4 regions of the Streptomyces sp. NPDC005863 genome follow, and region 1 is predicted to be linked to each of the others. Evidence: riboswitches for the same ligand, from Rfam matches in the RefSeq annotation. Region 1 holds a riboswitch; each other region holds the start of a gene.

Region 1 (4,473 bases):
GCGTCCTCGGCCGTGATGGGCCTGATCCGGGCGGTCCCTCCGTCGCGCAGCACCACATCGGCTTCCCAGTGGGCGGGGTAGTCGTGCCGATCCTGCCGATCCGACGCGGTCTGCATGGGGCCAGGGTACGGGTCGCGCGGCCGCTCGGGCCGGGGCAGGCTGGGACGGGTCGAACGGCCACCGGGACCAGGACGTATGTCCGACGGAGCACCCGTGACGGCATGAGACACTGGTCTAGACAAGTGTGAGACACCTGGAAGGGCAGCAACACATGGCTGAGCGCCGCGTCAACGTCGGCTGGGCCGAGGGCCTTCACGCCCGACCCGCCTCCATCTTCGTCCGCGCGGCCACGGCCGCCGGCGTTCCCGTGACGATCGCCAAGGCCGACGGCAACCCGGTCAACGCCGCGTCGATGCTCGCGGTGCTCGGCCTGGGCGCCCAGGGCGGCGAGGAGATCGTGCTCGCCTCCGACGCCGAGGGTGCCGACGCCGCCCTCGACCGGCTGGCGAAGCTCGTCGCGGAGGGGCTCGAGGAGCTTCCGGAGACGGTCTAGGACGCGTTCCTGGAAAACGTCGAAGGGGTCACCCGGAATATTCCGGGTGACCCCTTCGACGTTTTCCAGGCCTGACGTTCGACGCACTTCAGGACTGACGCCAAAAAGACAGATACCGGAATTCCCGCCTTTTCACTCAGTCCCCTCTTTTGCGAGGGTCTCCCTTTTATACGGCTCCTCCGTTAATTCCGGAGGCTCACCGTGTTGACGGCATGTTGCGGGTCCCTCACACCGCCGCGCCCCGCCCGCCGTGCGGGACGCAGCCGTTGGGCGGCCGCCGTCCGCTCGGCGTGCGCGGCGGCGAGCGTCCTGGCCCGTCCCGCGTCCTTGCGGGCCACCGCGTCGAGGATCGCGGCGTGTTCGGACCACGTCTCGGCCGGCGCCGCCGGGGACTCCACCACGTACATCCAGGCGACCTTGTGGCGGAGCTGGGTGAGCAGCGTGCCGAGGCCGGGGCTCGCGGACGCCTGGGCGAGCGTCTCGTGGAACCAGCCGCCCAGCGCCCGCAGGTCCTCCCCCAGGCCGCCTCTGGCGCGTTCCTGGCCCAGCCGGACGAGACCGCGCAGAACCTTCAGGTGCGCGTCGTCACGGCGCTGTGCGGCGCGTGCCGCGGCGAGCGGTTCGAGCAGCGACCGCATCTCCAGGAGGTCCGCGGCCTCCTGCTCCGTCGGTTCCGCGACGCACGCGCCCGCGTGCCTGCGCGTGACGACGAAACCCTCGGCCTCCAGGGTGCGCAGCGCCTCGCGTACGGGGACGCGCGAGACGCCGTAGCGGCGCGCGAGGAGCTCCTCGGTGAGCCGGCCGCCCCGCGCGTGGACTCCGGCGACGATGTCGTCCCGGATGGCCGTGCTGACCGAATGCGCAGGAATGCGCGTGACCGGACCTCCGCCCACTGACCGGACCTCCATTGAATTCCCCGCGCCCCGCCGTCGGCCGACGCTCGTCCGGTGACTCTATTGCAGAGTGCCGCGATTTCCGATGGCGTCCGGGAATTCATGGATATCTTTTGGCCACTGCGGGACGAGGCGCCGCCGCGGCAACGCGAAAGCCCCGGCTCATCAGGAGCCGGGGCTTTCGAAGCGGTGCTGTGGAATCCGCGTCCGTCAGACGTTGACGCCGTGTCCGCGCAGGTACGCGATGGGGTCGATGTCCGAGCCGTAGTCCGGGCCGGTGCGGGCCTCGAAGTGCAGGTGCGGGCCGCTGGCGTTTCCGGTGGCGCCGGAGATGCCTATCTGCTGGCCCGGGGTGACCGTCTGGCCGACGGAGACACCGAGGGAGGACATGTGGCCGTACTGGGTGTACGTGCCGTCGTTCATCTTGATGACCACGTTGTTGCCGTAGGCGCCGCCCCAGCCGGCCTCGACGACGGTGCCGGCGCCGACCGCGTGGACCGAGGTGCCGGACGCGGCGTGGAAGTCGATGCCGGTGTGGCTGCCGGAGGACCACATGGCGCCGCCGGTCTGGTAGCCCGTGGAGACGTACGAGCCGGAGATCGGGGCGACGTAGCTGTTCAGGCGCTTGCGCTCGGCCGCGCGGGCGGCGCGCTCCTTGGCCTCGCGCTCCTTCGCGGCCTTCGCCTTGGCCTCGGCCTCGGCCTTGCGCTTCTCCTCGGCGGCCTTCTTCTTGGCGGCCTCTTCGGCCTTCTGGGCGGCAGCGGCGTCGTCGGCGGCCTGGCGCTGGGCGGCCGCCTGCGCGTCGATGTTCTCGGCGAGCGAGTCGCCGACGGAGATGGCCTGGGTGAAGCCGGTGTGCTCGAGGGCCGCGTCATCGGCGGCGGCGAGCGCCGGACCGGCGAGGCCTCCGATGACACCGGTGGTGGTGAGCGCTGCGACGCCCGCGACGTTCGCGGTGGTACGCGTGAGGCGGCTCGGACGACGGTGCTTCCCGGTGGCACGGGTGAACGCCATGAAGCGGCTGATCCTTTCCTTCCCTCTCGCCTACCGGGTTAGCTGACGGGTTCGGAGCAGGAAGGTCTCCTACAGGTTCCTCGCCTCGCGGCAAGGTGCCCGATTCACCCCAGGGGACATGTGGGTCCCCGGCTCCCCTGGCTCGCGCCGTACGGGGACTCGGCGATGACTGTCCGGTGCCGCGGATGCGGCGTACTGCGCGACGAACAGCCGGACCGACGCTAAACGGGCGCACTTTCAATCGACAAACAGAACTCGACTTTTGTAGCGCACGCCACAGGGCAGACGGGCAACCTCCATATGAATTCGGACATATGAGGACCCTGGCGCCCGAAGCGGTCACCAGGGTCCTCATATGTCCGGCCTGACGGTCACTCAGCCGGTGACCACACTCACGTCACCGATCCCGAGGGCCCTGACGGGCTCCTCGATCTGCGCGGCGTCCCCGACGAGGACCGTCACCAGACGGTCCTCCGGGAAGGCGTTCACGACGGCAGCGGTGGCCTCCACGGTGCCGGTGGCCGCCAGCTGCCGGTACAGCTGCGCCTGGAAGTCGTCCGGCAGGTTCTGCTCGACCTGGTCGGCGAGGGTGGCCGCGACGGAGGCCGCCATCTCGTACTTGAGCGGGGCGACGCCCACCAGGTTCTGCACGGCGACGTCACGCTCGGCGTCGGTGAGCCCGTCGGCCGCGAGGGTGCGCAGCACCTTCCAGAGGTCGTCGAGCGCCGGGCCGGTGTTCGGGGTGTCCACGGAGCCGCTGATGGCGAGCATCGCGGCGCCCGTGCCGTCCGGCGCCGAACGCAGCACCTGGCCGAACGCCCTGACGCCGTAGGTGTATCCCTTCTCCTCGCGCAGGACGCGGTCCAGGCGCGAGGTGAGGGTGCCGCCCAGGCAGTACGTGCCGAGCACCTGGGCGGGCCAGACGCGGTCGTGCCGGTCGGGGCCGATGCGGCCGATCAGCAGCTGCGTCTGGACCGCTCCGGGGCGGTCCACGATGACGACGCGGCCGCGGTCGTCGGCGGTCACCGGCGGCACCGGGCGCGGCTCGCCCGCGGAGCCGGTCCAGGCGCCGACGGTGTCCGCGAGGACGGCGTCGAGGTCGGTGCCGGTCAGGTCGCCGACCACCACGAGGGTGGCCGTGGCGGGCCGGACGTGCTTCTCGTAGAAGGCCCGCACCGCCGCCGAGTCGATGGCGGTGACCGTCTCCTCGGTGCCCTGGCGCGGCCGCGACATGCGCGCGGTCGGCGGGAAGAGCTGCCGGGAGAGTTCCTTGGCGGCGCGCCGCGCGGGGTTGGCGGCCTCGTGCGGGATCTCGTCCAGGCGGTTGCGTACGAGCCGTTCGATCTCGCTGTCGGCGAAGGCCGGGGCCCGCAGCGCGTCGGCGAGCAGGCCGAGCGCCTTGGGGAGCCGGGAGACCGGAACCTCCAGGGAGACGCGGACCCCCGGGTGGTCGGCGTGCGCGTCGAGGGTCGCGCCGCAGCGGTCGAGCTCGGCGGCGAACTCCTCGGCGGAGTGCTTGTCGGTGCCCTCGTTGAAGGCCCTCGCCATGATCGTGGCGACGCCGTCGAGGCCCTCGGGCTCGGCGTCCAGGGGCGCTTCGAGGTGGATCTCGACGGCGACGACCTGCTGGCCGGGGCGGTGACAGCGCAGGACGGTGAGGCCGTTGGGCAGGGTGCCGCGCTGGGGGGCGGGGAAGGCCCAGGGCTTGGCCGTGCCCGCCTGGGGCTGGGGGTGGAACTGCATGGTCGCGGCCTCGGTCACTTCGCCGCCTCCTCTTCTTCCTCGTCGTCCGCGTCGGCGTCGGCCGGGGCCGTCGGCTCGTACACGAGCACCGCGCGGTTGTCCGGGCGCAGGCGGGCCTTGGCGACCTCCTGGACCTCCTCCGCGGTGACGTCGAGGACGCGCTGCACGGCGGTGAGGGCGAGCTGCGGGTCGCCGAACAGGACCGCGTACCGGCAGAGTTCGTCGGCGCGGCCCGCGACCGTGCCGAGCCGGTCGAGCCACTCGCGCTCC
Region 2 (4,473 bases), on a different contig from region 1:
TACGTCCCCGCACACGGTACGGGACCGGGTGCGGGGACGTACGTAACTACTGGTCCGCGAAGCGGCTGTGCCTACTGGTCCGCGAAGCGGCTGTGCCTACTGGTCCGCAAAGCGGAACCGCGGGAAGGCGCTGCGTCCGGCGTAGACGGCCGCGTCGTCGAGGATCTCCTCGATGCGCAGCAGCTGGTTGTACTTGGCGACGCGCTCGGAGCGGGCCGGGGCGCCGGTCTTGATCTGGCCGCAGTTGGTGGCGACGGCCAGGTCGGCGATGGTGACGTCCTCGGTCTCGCCGGAGCGGTGGGACATCATGCACTTGAAGCCGCTGCGCTGGGCCATCTCGACGGCGTCCAGGGTCTCGGTCAGCGAGCCGATCTGGTTGACCTTGACGAGCAGGGCGTTGGCCGAGTTCTCCTCGATGCCGCGGGCCAGGCGCTCGGGGTTGGTGACGAACAGGTCGTCGCCGACGAGCTGCACCTTGTCGCCGAGCTGCTCGGTGATGGTGTTCCAGCCGGCCCAGTCGTCCTCGAACAGCGGGTCCTCGATGGAGACCAGCGGGTACGAGGCGACGAGCTCCGCGTAGTACTCGGTCATCTCGGCGGCCGAGCGGGACTTGCCCTCGAACTCGTAGGAGCCGTCCTTGTAGAACTCGGACGCGGCGACGTCGAGGGCGAGCGCGATCTGCTCACCGGGGACGTAACCGGCCTGCTTGATGGCCTCCAGGATGAGGTCGAGCGCGGCGCGGTTGGAGTCCAGGTTCGGGGCGAAGCCGCCCTCGTCGCCGAGGCCGGTGGACAGGCCCTTCTCCTTCAGCACCTTCTTGAGGGTGTGGTAGACCTCGGTGCCCCAGCGCAGCGCCTCGGAGAACGACTCGGCGCCGATCGGCGCGATCATGAACTCCTGGATGTCGACGTTGGAGTCGGCGTGCGACCCGCCGTTCAGGATGTTCATCATCGGGACGGGCAGCAGGTGCGCGTTCGGACCGCCGAGGTAGCGGAACAGCGGCAGGTCGCTGGCCTCGGATGCGGCGTGCGCGACGGCGAGCGAGACGCCGAGGATGGCGTTGGCGCCGAGCGAGGCCTTGTTGTCGGTGGCGTCCAGGTCGAACATGGCCTGGTCGATCAGGCGCTGCTCGGTGGCGTCGTAGCCGACGAGCTCCGGGCCGATCTGCTCGATGACGGCGAGGACGGCCTTCTCGACACCCTTGCCCTGGTAACGGTTGGGGTCACCGTCACGGAGTTCGATGGCCTCGAAGGCACCGGTGGAGGCACCGGACGGAACGGCGGCACGACCGGTGCTGCCGTCGTCGAGGCCGACCTCGACCTCGACCGTGGGGTTGCCTCGGGAGTCCAGGATTTCCCGGGCTACGACGACGTCGATGGACGGCACGAGCATCTCCTTCTGGGATGTGACGCGTTTACGCGAGCCGCTTCGGCCCTGCGTCTCCTGAGCCTAACCGGCTCCGGGGCTTCAGCCAGCCGACCGCCCGTCCCGTGGGACGGACAAGAGGCGAAATCCCCGGGAAACAGGACGGAAGACCGCGTTTTACTCGCTGGTAGCGAACACGGCGGGGGCGGACATGGCCCCGCCCCGGTGCGTACGGGGGATACGCGCACCGGGGCGGGGAGCCCGTGGGGACGGGGTGGCCGTGCGTCCGCCGAGGCACGGCCGGGTGGGCCCCGAAGGGCCCGGGAGGCTCAGCTGAGGTGCAGCTGCTGGCCCGGGTAGATGAAGTCGGCGTCGTCGATGATGTCGCCGTTGAGCTTGTAGACCTTCTGCCAGCCGCCCTTGACGTGGTGCGACTGGGCGATCTTGGAGAGGGTGTCGCCGGACTCGACCTTGTACTCGCCGTCGCCCTTCTTGACCGTCTTGCCGGTCGGGGTCTCGACGGTCTTCTTGGACTCGGTCTGCGGCGTGGGCTGCGGCTTGGGCGCGGCCTGCTTCTGCTCCGGAGCGGCCTGCTGCTGCGTCTGCTGCGGCTGCGTCTGCTGCGGCTTCTGCTGCTGCGGGGCCTGCTCCTGCTGGCCGCCGCCGCTGCTGGGGGAGGCGCCCGAGAGGCCGACGCCGCAGGACGGCCAGGCACCCTTGCCCTGGCCCGCGAGGACCTTCTCGCCGATCTCGATCTGCTGGGCCTTGGAGGCCTTGTCGGCGGACGGCGCGTACTTGGTGCCGCCGTACGCGGCCCAGGTGGACGGCGAGAACTGCAGACCGCCCTGGAAACCGTTGCCGGTGTTGATGGACCAGTTGCCACCGGACTCGCACTGGGCGACGGCGTCCCACTCGGAGGCGGTGGCGGCGGAGGCCGAGCCGGCCGCCATCAGCGGAGCGGCGACGGCCGCGCCGGTCACACCGACGAGGGTGGCGACGCGCGTGGCCTTGGACGGACGACGGTGCTTGCCCTTGCTGGAAAGCAGCATGAGTTGATCCCCTACACCGACGCCTGCGAGGTGAGCTGTCGGGTTCGGGCCGATGTGGTTGCCCGGTCGCACTTCTCGAGTGCGACTTCACCCCTAGCCGTTCCCGTCCGTCTCGCGGCGCTCAGCCTCTCGGCTGCCCCACCCCTCAACGGACGGACCCGGCACAAACCTTGGGTCCCCCGCTCCTGCCCACGGCGCTCTTGAGCGACGACTGTTCCCGTCCGGCCGTTGGCAGGATTCGGCGTACCGACCGGCGGGGCCCACCAGTGGCGAGCGGTGACGACGGTAATCACGTCTTCCACACAATTTCAAAGACGATCAGGGCTTCTGAGACCCATGTCTCACTCGCGCCAAAGCGGACATACGACGCGAAGACCCCGCCCGACTCTTCGTCAACTACCGTTACTTTTCGCCCAGATCGAGGCTCTGACCGGGGAGGATGAGGTCCGGGTCGCCGCCGACGGTCTTCTTGTTCTCGGCGTAGAGCTCGTGCCAGCCGCCGTCGACGTCGAGGTCGTCCGCGATGAGCGAGAGGTTGTCCCCGGAGCGCACCGTGTACGTCCCGTCGGCGATGCCACCGTCACGGTCGGCGCCGCGCGACGCGTGCCGCCCCGGACGGTCGCCGCCGGCCCGCTCGCTCTCGTCGACGCCGCCGCGGTGGCGTCCCGCCGACGCGCCGTCCGAGCCCTCGGCGGGCGTGGTCGACCCCTCGGAGCCGGACGAAGCGGGGTCCTGCGACCCGGACTTGCCGTCGGCGTCCGCGTCATCCGCGTCATCCGCGTCGGCCTGGTCGCCCTTGCTGTCCTTGCCGTCCTTTTCGCCGGACTCGTCGTGATTCTTGTCTCGCGCGTCGTCGGCCGAGCCGGGCGTGTCGTCGTCCGCGGACGGTTCGCCGGCGTCCGAGGACGGGTCGGCCTTCTCGCCCTTGTCCTCGCCCTTGTCCTCGTCCGTGCCCTTGTTCTTGTCCGCGGAGTCCTCGGAACCCTCGGTGTCCTCGGAGTCCTTCGAACCGTCGGCCTTGTCGCTCCCGGTCGGGCCGGTGGAGTCGGACGTGTCGTCCGGGGTCTGCGGGAGGGGGGCTCCGGGGTCGACGTCGGCCGCGGCGCCGCCGTCGGTGAGACCGGCGATCGGCGCGCAGCTCGGCCAGGCGTCGGTGCCCTTGGCGTCCAGGACCTTCTCGGCGACGGCGATCTGCTGCGACTTGGAGGCCTGGTCGGCGCTGGGCGCGAACTCGAGGCCGCCGTGGGCCTCCCACGTGTCCTGGGAGAGCTGGAGCCCTCCGTAGTAACCGTTGCCCGGGTCGGCGCTCCACGCGCCGCCGCTCTCGCACTGGGCGAGCTTGTCCCACGTGGCCGTGTCGGCCGCGCTCGCGCTGGTGGCGGCGAGCAGCGGGATGGCGATGGCTGATCCGGTGACGCCTGCCGCGACGATGAGAGCCGGGGCCTGGCGGGGGCGTCGGTGACGACCATGACCGGAGAGCATGCGGTTGCCTTTCAGGAGACTGCGGCGACAACTGGGGCGCCCGGGGGCGCTCAAGTCGTCGTGAACGTAGCCGCAGTCGAACGCTTGTCACAAGTCGATGCAGCGGAGATCACGTGAACATCACAGTCGTGACGGCCCGTCAGTCACGGCCCTGGGGCTGTGCGTCCGTGAACTCCACCGGCAGCGTGCGCAGTCCCCGCATGATCAGTCCGCCACGCCACCGCAAATCGGCGGGATCCGCCGCGAGTTGCAGGTCGGGAAGGCGCCGCAGCAGCGTCGCGAGGGCGGTCCGGCCTTCGAGCCTGGCCAGCGGTGCGCCGAGGCAGTAGTGGATGCCGTGGCCGTATCCGAGGTGCTGATTGTCACGGCGGGAGAGGTCCAGGGTGTCGGCCCGTTCGAAGCGGTCGGGGTCGCGGTCCGCGGCGGCGAGGACGACGAGGACGGGGTCGCCCGCGGCGATGTCCTGGCCGCCGATGCGGACCGCCTCCGTCGCGTACCGCCAGGTGGCGAGCTCGACGGGGCCGTCGTAGCGCAGCAGTTCCTCGACGCCGGTCTCCAGGAGCCCGGTGTCGCCCTC
Region 3 (4,473 bases), on a different contig from region 1:
GGGTGGCTGCCGGGAGCCGTGGGCGACCGGGCTAGGCTCCGGCCCCATGGACCTACTCATCCATCTCTTCGTCGGCCTGCACATCATCGGCATCGCCTCGCTCCTGGGCGGTTTCCTCACCCAGATGAAGCAGATGGGCCAGGGTGCCGCCCGTTTCAGCCCCGCGATGCTGCACGGCGCGCTCGTGATGCTCGTCACCGGTGTGGTCCTGGTGGGCCTCAACCAGGCGGACGACAACGCGGTCAACAACCTCAAGATCGGCATCAAGCTGGCCCTGCTGATCGTGATCCTCGCGCTGGTCTACGTGAAGCGGGACGAGGAGAAGATCGAGAAGCCGCTCTTCGGTGCGGTCGGCCTGCTGACCGTGGCGAACATCTTCATCGCGGTGCTCTGGACCTGAGGCGAGGCTCTGGACCTGAGGGCTGGCCCTCCAGCCGTCGCGTACGTGTGGCCCGCATCCCCCCGGGATGCGGGCCACACGCGCGTGGGGGTGCGGTTACGCGGGGCGCACCACACTGTGGATCGGCATGTAGTAGATCGACTCGACGCGGACGTTCGCGCCCGGCTTCGGGGCGTGGATCATCTTGCCGTTGCCGATGTAGATCCCGACGTGGCTGATGTCGTCGTAGAAGAACACCAGGTCACCGGGTTTGGCGTCGGCGGTCTTCACGGTCGTGCCGACCTTCACCTGGTCCCATGTGGTGCGCGGCAGGGAGATCCCCGCGGCCTTCCAGGCGTCCTGGGTGAGGCCGGAGCAGTCGTAGGAGTCGGGTCCGGTGGCGCCCCACACGTACGGCTTGCCGATCTGTGCCTCCGCGAAGTCGATGACCTTCGCGGCCTTCGTGGCGTAGCTGCCGTCCGTGCTCCCGGATCCCGTACCGGACCCCGTACCGGCATCTGAGCCCGCGCCGGTGCCCGGCCCCGAACCTGATCCGGACCCCGAACCGGAACCGGAGTCGCCCTTCCCCTGTTCCTTCTCCCGCTGCGCGGCCTCCTCCGCCTTGCGCTTGCGCTCCGCCTCCGCGGCCTGCTCGCGGGCCAGCTTCTCGGCCTTGCGCTTGGCCTCCTGCTTCTTCTTCCGCTCGATCTCCGCCAGCCGCGCCTTCTCCTGGGCGGTGAGGTTCGAGAGGAGCTCGCGCGCGTGGCCCAGCTTCCGCTGGACGGTCTGCTTGCTGGTCTTGAGGTCGTCCCGCGCGTCGCTCAGGGTCTTGAGGCTCGTCGCGGCCTTCGTGCGCTGCTTGGTCGCCGACGCCTGCTCCGCCTCGTACGCGTCGACCGCCTTCTTCTGGCGCGTGGTCAGCCGGTCCGTGAGGTGGTTCTGGTCGAAGTAGCCCTGCGGGTCGTTGGCGAGCATCATCGTCGCCGTCTCGGAGACGGCACCGGTGCGGTACTGCGCGGCGGCGAACGAGCCGAGTTCCTTACGCGCGTCGTTCAGCTTGTCGGCGCGCGCGGCCACGTCGTCGAGCAGGCGGTCGACCTTCTTGCGCTGCTTGTCGGAGCGCTCCTTGGCCGCGTTGTACTTCTGGGTGGCCACGCCGGCCTGCTGATAGAGCTCGTCGACCTTCTTCTGGACCTCTTCGAGGCTGGGCTTCGCCGGTGTGGAGGGCGCTGCCTGCGCGCTCTGCGAGAGGAGGGCGACGGAGGTGAGGGCCGCCGTCGTGATGCCGAGGGCGGGGGTCGTGCGGAGTGCGGATGCCCGGGTCCGCGGCTTGCGGTGCGACGCCAAGGGAGGCGACTCCTTCCGTAGACCGCCTACCGGGTTAGCTGTCGGGTTCGGGCGGCTGGTCCGGAAGGTTGCCCTACGGTCCCGTACTGCGTACGGGACTGATTCACCCCAAGTTTTACGGTGGGTCCCCGGCTCCGAGCACGTCGGACTCGGCGGAGGCCACCCGTTCCCGGCGGGGTTCGCCGGTGGGGGACGAGAGGCCCGCGGAGCACGCTAGCCAACTCGTGTGGCCCGTGTGAAGGTTGATGTTCGTTATGCCCGATACATTTTCGTGACTTTGCGCGAGGCCCGGTGCGAACATCGGAATGGTACGCACCGGCAAATGCGGAGCGTGATCGTCCGCGGGCGTGGGGTAGCCGGGCGGGGCGGTCGGCCGGGTGGCCGGGCGAGAGGTGACCGGAACCCGCAGCGGGTTGTCAGTGGGGCCGCCTAGACTCGGGAGGCGATGAGCAGCCTCTTTGATGACAGCTTCCTGGCGGACCTGCAGCCCTCCCGGGCCACGGACGAAGCGACCCCGCCGCCGCCCGAGGACAGCGCTCCGGAGCCCATTCCGGACGACCTGTTCGACGGGAAGTTCGACGCGCCCATGACCCGGGAGACGCACTACCGCGACGGTGCCCCCCGCCCGGTCATCGACCCGGCGTCGCTCCTGGACGGGCTGAACGAGAACCAGCGCGCGGCCGTCGTGCACGCCGGCGCGCCGCTGCTCATCGTCGCCGGCGCCGGCTCCGGCAAGACCCGCGTGCTGACCCACCGCATCGCGTACCTGCTCGCCGAGCGCGGTGTGCACCCCGGCCAGATCCTCGCGATCACCTTCACGAACAAGGCCGCGGGCGAGATGAAGGAGCGCGTCGAGCAGCTCGTGGGCCCGCGGGCGAACGCGATGTGGGTGTCGACCTTCCACAGCGCCTGCGTCCGCATCCTGCGCCGCGAGTACAAGAAGCTGGGCTTCACCTCCTCCTTCTCGATCTACGACGCCGCGGACTCCAAGCGGCTGATGGCCCTGGTCTGCCGTGACCTGGATCTCGATCCGAAGAAGTTCCCGCCGAAGTCCTTCAGCGCCAAGATCTCCAACCTGAAGAACGAGCTGATCGACGAGGAGGACTTCGCGGGCCGGGCGGCCGACGGCTTCGACAAGACCCTCGCCGAGGCCTACGCGATGTACCAGTCGCGCCTCCGCGAGGCGAACGCGCTGGACTTCGACGACCTGATCATGACGACGGTCCACCTGCTCCGCGCCTTCCCGGACGTTGCCGAGCACTACCGCCGCCGCTTCCGGCACGTCATGGTCGACGAGTACCAGGACACCAACCACGCGCAGTACGCGCTGGTGCGCGAGCTGGTCGGCCCCTCCGGAGGCGAGGGCGACGACCCCGCCGAGCTGTGCGTGGTGGGCGACGCCGACCAGTCGATCTACGCCTTCCGCGGCGCCACGATCCGCAACATCCTCCAGTTCGAGGAGGACTACACCGACGCGACGACGATCCTCCTGGAGCAGAACTACCGCTCCACGCAGACGATCCTCACCGCCGCGAACGCGGTCATCGAGCGGAACGAAAGCCGCCGCCCGAAGAACCTGTGGACCAACCAGGGCGCGGGCGCGCGCATCACCGGATACGTCGCCGACACGGAGCACGACGAGGCACAGTTCGTCGCCGACGAGATCGACCGCCTCACGGACGCGGGCGACGCCAAGGCCGGCGACGTGGCGATCTTCTACCGGACGAACGCCCAGTCCCGTGTCTTCGAAGAGATCTTCATCCGCGTCGGCCTGCCCTACAAGGTCGTCGGCGGCGTCCGCTTCTACGAGCGCAAGGAGGTCCGCGATGTGCTGGCCTACCTGCGCGTTCTCGCCAACCCCGAGGACGCGGTCCCGCTGCGCCGCATCCTCAACGTGCCCAAGCGGGGCATCGGCGACCGCGCCGAGGCGATGATCGACGCGCTCTCGCAGCGCGAGAAGATCTCCTTCCCGCAGGCGCTGCGCCGCGTCGACGAGGCGTACGGCATGGCGGCCCGCTCGGCCAACGCCGTCAAGCGGTTCAACACGCTCATGGAGGAGCTGCGGACGGTCGTCGAGTCCGGCGCGGGACCGGCCGTCGTCCTGGAGGCCGTCCTCGAACGCACCGGCTACCTCGCCGAGTTGCAGGCCTCGACCGACCCGCAGGACGAGACACGCATCGAGAACCTCCAGGAACTTGCCGCGGTGGCCCTGGAGTTCGAGCAGGACAACAGCCAGGCGGGGCAGCAGGGCGACGCCCAGGCGCAGGGCGACGGCCAGGCGCAGGGCGCAGGCCCGGCGGAAGGTGACCAGGCCGAGGGTGACGAGGGGGCCGCCGCCGCTCCGGCCGGGACGCTCTCCGACTTCCTGGAGCGTGTCGCCCTGGTCGCCGACTCCGACCAGATCCCCGACGAGGAGGACGACGGCTCCGGAGTCATCACCCTGATGACGCTGCACACCGCCAAGGGCCTCGAGTTCCCCGTGGTCTTCCTGACCGGCATGGAGGACGGCGTGTTCCCGCACATGCGCTCCCTCGGGCAGGTCAAGGAGCTGGAGGAGGAGCGCCGGCTCGCGTACGTGGGCATCACGCGCGCGCGTGAACGGCTCTATCTGACGCGGTCCTCGATGCGCAGCGCCTGGGGCCAGCCGTCGTACAACCCGCCGTCGCGCTTCCTCGAGGAGATCCCGGACACCCACCTGGACTGGAAGCGGACGGGCTCCATCGGCGCCCCGGCGTCGTCCGGTTCCG
Region 4 (4,473 bases), on a different contig from region 1:
GGCCGCCTTCGAGTTCCACTCCCGGTACCAGCTGGGCGAGAAGGCGCCGGGCTGGCTCTGCGGCGGCCGGGTGCAGCGTGACATGGGGCCCGACACGGAGGTCGGCCTCAACCATCTGCGGGGCCGGCTGCACCTGGACATGCCGCAGACCGAACGGTTCACCGAGCAGCGGCGTCCCGAGGGCACGGACGGGCTCTTCGTCGCCTGGGAGACGCTCACGCACGCGGAGAACCCGTAGGGGCGGCACCGGGTGCCCGTAGGGCGGCTGCGGCGGGCGCGGGGAAGTGGTTCGACGCACCCCTCCGCATGGCGTAGTGTTGTGTTCACCGACGCGGGGTGGAGCAGCTCGGTAGCTCGCTGGGCTCATAACCCAGAGGTCGCAGGTTCAAATCCTGTCCCCGCTACTGAAGGCCCAGGGCCGGAAGCATCAGCTTCCGGCCCTGGGTTTTTTTCGGTCCCCTTGCTCCTTTGCTCCCTCGCTCCCCTACGGGTTTCGCCGCCCCGTAACCCGGTCGGCCCGCACCGGCTCGCCCCCGCTCCCCTCCGGGGGAACCCTGGACGGAGCGCGGTGATGGGCGCGGAGTCGGCGGGAGACAAGCGGTGGGGCAGCGAGGCGGAACCGGCGACAGGGGTGCCACCGCGCACGAGCGGACGTTCGTCCGCGCGCTCCCCCTGCTGCTGCTCCTCGTCGGGGTCGTGTACGACGTCTCGACCCCGCCCGAGTTCACCGCGGCGCCCCTCTTCACGGCCGCCCCGCTGATCGCCGCCCCCTTCTACTCGCTCCTGAGCACCGTCCTGACCGGCGCCGCCGCCACCGCCGCCGTCCTCGTCCTGCACTTCGGGAACGTGGGCAGCAGCCACGTCGAGGCCGTCACCGAGGTGCTCACCGTGGTCACCGTCGCGGCCCTCGCGATCGTCATCAACCGTGTCGTGCGCCGCGGCAACGACCGGCTCGCCAACGCCCGTTCCATCGCCGAGACGACCCAGCGCGCCGTGCTGCCCGAGCCGGACCCGCGGATCGGGGGGCTCGACATCGCGGCGCGGTACGAGGCCGCGCAGGCCGACGCCTTCATCGGGGGCGATCTGTACGCCGTGCAGGACACCCCGCACGGGGTCCGGCTCATCGTCGGCGACGTACGGGGCAAGGGCATGGGTGCGGTCGCCGCGGTCGCCGTCGTCATCGGCGCCTTCCGGGAGGCCGCCGAGCAGGAGGCCACCCTGGAGGCCGTGGCGCAGCGCCTGGAGCGGGCGCTGGCCCGCGAGGGCACCCGGCGCGACGGCCTCGACGCGTTCGAGGGCTTCACCACCGCCGTCCTCGCCGAGTTCCGGCACGCCGACGGCCGGGTCCGGCTGATCAACCGGGGGCACCCGTCCCCGCTGCTGCTGCGCGGCGACGGGCGGCTGTGCGTCATGTCGGCGAGCGAGCCCGCGCTGCCGCTCGGCATGGGCGATCTCGGCATGTGGCCGGACCGGGCCGACGAGACCGAGTTCCCGCCGGGCGCGACGCTGCTCTTCTACACGGACGGCCTGTCGGAGGCGCGGGACGCGGCGGGCGAGTTCTACGATCCCGCGACCCGGCTCGGCGGCCGGATCTTCCCCGGACGCGGGGGCCCGCGGGCGTTGCTCGCCGCGCTCGCGGAGGAGGTGCGGCGGCACACCGGGGGCCGGATGACGGACGACATGGCCCTGCTCGCGGTGCGCCGCCCGGTCGCCGGGGACCCCGACGTCACCACCGGTGACTGAAGTGCACCGCTCCGCATAACAACTGACGTTCCGTCAAGGGAATGTGAAATTCCGGTGTGGACCAAGGCGGGGTCAACTCGCCCCGTTCCGCCCCCGCGTGTCCCGGTACGTACGGCCGATCGGCGTTAACGATCAACCGGAACAGCTTGGAATACCGACCCGCTGTCTATTAACGTTCGATAACGCAGCGCGGTCGTCCCAGCCGTCACTAGAGGCGGCTCCGCGCGCACGCGCCTAATCCCGCAAGGGAGCCGGGGAACCACTAACTTGGGGTGAATCGGACCTCTGCCGCCCATGCACGCATGCCTCGATCCGGTCATGCGCGCACGCGCCGGCAGCTGCCCGTAGGAGACCTTCCTGCTCCGAACCCGTCAGCTAACCCGGTAGGCGAGAAGGAAGGAAAGGAGTGCGCCCCAGTGGCGTCCAACCGGCCTGCCCCCCAAGCCGTGTACATACCGAATGACGACGACTTCGGCGTGTACGACGAGGACTCCTTCGAGGAGTGGAACCCCACCGAGGATTCCGTCCGGCCCGTCCGCGGCAGGCACCGTGTGCACAAGAAGGGCGGCGGCGGGCTCGCCCGCAGCTCCACCGTCCTCGGCGTGGGCGTCATCGCCGCCGTCGGCGCGGGCGGCATCGCCACCGCTCAGGACGGCAAGCCGCCGGTCTCCATATCGATGCCCGACCTGCCGGGCGTGGACGCCGTCGCCGACTCGCTCCCCGAGGCCAAGTCCCTGCCGGGTGTGGGCTCGTTGCTGGCCGACGACTCCTCCGACGCCACGACGGCCGTCGCCGCGTCCGCCCCGCTCACCGCCGCCGGCGTCAGCTCCGTCGACGCCGAGCAGGGCACCACCGACGCGGGCGAGGCACTGCGCACCCGCATCATGCGGCAGGCCGAGAACCAGCAGCACCAGGCGGACACCGCCGTACGGACCGCCGCCGAGGACGCCGCCGTCAAGAAGGCCGCCGAAGAGGCCGCCGCCCAGCAGAAGACCGCCGAGAAGAAGGCGGACGCCGAGGCCGCCGCCAAGAAGAAGAAGGCGGAGGAGGCCCGCAAGGCCAAGGCCGAGGCCGCGCGCCTGGCCAAGCTCGCCAAGAGCTACGCCATCCCGACCTCCTCGTACACCCTCACCTCGCACTTCGGCGACGCCGGCGCCATGTGGTCCTCCGGCCACCACACCGGCCTCGACTTCGCCGCGCCGACGGGCACGCCGCTCAAGGCCGTGCACACCGGCACCGTCAAGGAGGCCGGCTGGGCGGGCGCGTACGGCTACCGCACCGTGCTCGAACTCGAGGACGGCACGGAGGTCTGGTACTGCCACCAGTCCTCGCTCAATGTCAGCGCGGGCCAGAAGGTCACCACCGGCGAGGTCATCGGCCGCGTCGGCGCGACCGGCAACGTCACCGGGCCGCACCTCCACATGGAGGTCCACACGCCCGACGGCACCGGGATCGACCCGCTCGGCTGGCTGCAGGGCAAGGGCCTGAACCCCTGAGGTATCCCTGAGGTATTCCTGAGGTCCGCGCCCCCGCGCCCCGCGCGGTCCGGGTCTCCGTACTCCGGCGGTCCTGGCGACATCCCCCCGACGCCAGGGCCGCCGGTCGGTCCGGTGGTGCGTGCACGGAATTCCGTTTCCGGTGTGCTTGTTGAGGTACGCATGACTCATCTGCGTACGCTCGGCTCCTCCGACCTCGAGGTCTTCCCGCTCTCCCTGGGCGGCAACGTCTTCGGCTGGACCGCCGACCGGGCGGCCTCCTTCGCCGTCCTCGACGCCTACACCGCCGCGGGCGGCAACTTCATCGACACCGCCGACGTCTACTCGGCCTGGGTGGACGGCAACCAGGGCGGTGAGTCCGAGACCCTCGTCGGCGAGTGGCTGGCCGAACGCGGCAACCGCTCCGACGTCGTCATCGCCACGAAGGTCGGCGCCCACCCCGAGTTCAAGGGACTCTCCCCGGCGACCGTCAAGGGCGGCATCGACGCGTCGCTGCGCCGCCTCGGCACCGACTACATCGACCTCTACTACACGCACTACGACGACCCGTCGGTCCCGGTGGAGGAGATCATCGGGACGCTCGACGGCCTGGTGCGGGACGGCAAGGTGCGCGCCATCGCCGCCTCCAACATCACCCCCGAGCGGCTCCAGGAATCCCTCGACCTCTCCGACCGCGAGGGCCTCGCGCGCTACGTCGCGCTGCAGCCGCACTACAACCTCGTCTCCCGCGACACCTACGAGGGCCCGCTCCAGGAGGTCGCCTCGCGCTCCGGCCTCGCGGCCGTCCCCTACTACGCGCTCGCGTCCGGCTTCCTCACCGGCAAGTACCGTCCGGGCGCGAAGGTGGAGAGCGCCCGCAGCGGCGGCGTCGCGCAATACGTGGGCAGCGAGCGGGGCGAGCGCGTCCTGACCGCGCTCGACGAGATCGCCGAGGCGCACGGGGCGCAGGTCGCGACCGTGGCGCTCGCCTGGCTGGCCGCGCAGCCCACGGTGGCGGCGCCGATCGCCTCCGCGCGCACGGTCGAGCAGCTGCCGGCGCTGCTCGCGGTGGCGGAGCTCGAGCTGACGCCGGCGGAGATCGCGCGGCTGACGGCTGCGTCCGCCTAGGACACGCCCTAGGAGCGGTAAGGGTTGTACGCGCCGTACGGGGTGGTCCCGTAAGGGGTGGCGGGGACGGGCGCTCCGTAAGGGGGGTGGCCGTACCCGCCGGAGGCCCCGTACGACCCGTAGGTCC

What was found. Region 1 has a riboswitch for cyclic di-AMP ahead of ACFYO9_RS20970 (M23 family metallopeptidase). Riboswitches for the same ligand answer to the same signal wherever they lie in the genome.
Positions count from the first base shown of each region.
Region 2: it holds a riboswitch for cyclic di-AMP, as region 1 does, so the genes downstream of both, ACFYO9_RS23240 (transglycosylase family protein) here and ACFYO9_RS20970 (M23 family metallopeptidase) in region 1, are expected to answer to the same signal.
Region 3: it holds a riboswitch for cyclic di-AMP, as region 1 does, so the genes downstream of both, ACFYO9_RS04805 (NlpC/P60 family protein) here and ACFYO9_RS20970 (M23 family metallopeptidase) in region 1, are expected to answer to the same signal.
Region 4: it holds a riboswitch for cyclic di-AMP, as region 1 does, so the genes downstream of both, ACFYO9_RS25745 (M23 family metallopeptidase) here and ACFYO9_RS20970 (M23 family metallopeptidase) in region 1, are expected to answer to the same signal.

Region 1 covers NZ_JBIAII010000005.1:424,104-428,576, forward strand. The annotation lists gene ACFYO9_RS20955 (GNAT family N-acetyltransferase) at 1-116, opposite strand, end outside; gene ACFYO9_RS20960 (HPr family phosphocarrier protein) at 272-553, shown strand; gene ACFYO9_RS20965 (GntR family transcriptional regulator) at 736-1,446, opposite strand; gene ACFYO9_RS20970 (M23 family metallopeptidase) at 1,657-2,460, opposite strand; cyclic di-AMP (ydaO/yuaA leader) riboswitch at 2,473-2,635, opposite strand; gene ACFYO9_RS20975 (pitrilysin family protein) at 2,836-4,221, opposite strand; gene ACFYO9_RS20980 (pitrilysin family protein) at 4,218-4,473, opposite strand, start outside.
Region 2 covers NZ_JBIAII010000006.1:389,349-393,821, reverse strand. The annotation lists gene eno (phosphopyruvate hydratase) at 97-1,386, opposite strand; gene ACFYO9_RS23240 (transglycosylase family protein) at 1,695-2,414, opposite strand; cyclic di-AMP (ydaO/yuaA leader) riboswitch at 2,419-2,588, opposite strand; gene ACFYO9_RS23235 (transglycosylase family protein) at 2,817-3,896, opposite strand; gene ACFYO9_RS23230 (cytochrome P450) at 4,036-4,473, opposite strand, start outside.
Region 3 covers NZ_JBIAII010000001.1:1,116,993-1,121,465, reverse strand. The annotation lists gene ACFYO9_RS04810 (hypothetical protein) at 47-400, shown strand; gene ACFYO9_RS04805 (NlpC/P60 family protein) at 497-1,726, opposite strand; cyclic di-AMP (ydaO/yuaA leader) riboswitch at 1,734-1,891, opposite strand; gene ACFYO9_RS04800 (ATP-dependent DNA helicase) at 2,172-4,473, shown strand, end outside.
Region 4 covers NZ_JBIAII010000007.1:423,534-428,006, forward strand. The annotation lists gene ACFYO9_RS25730 (alginate lyase family protein) at 1-238, shown strand, start outside; tRNA gene ACFYO9_RS25735 (tRNA-Met) at 331-404, shown strand; gene ACFYO9_RS25740 (PP2C family protein-serine/threonine phosphatase) at 601-1,743, shown strand; cyclic di-AMP (ydaO/yuaA leader) riboswitch at 1,965-2,148, shown strand; gene ACFYO9_RS25745 (M23 family metallopeptidase) at 2,160-3,239, shown strand; gene ACFYO9_RS25750 (aldo/keto reductase) at 3,402-4,346, shown strand; gene ACFYO9_RS25755 (PrsW family intramembrane metalloprotease) at 4,355-4,473, opposite strand, start outside.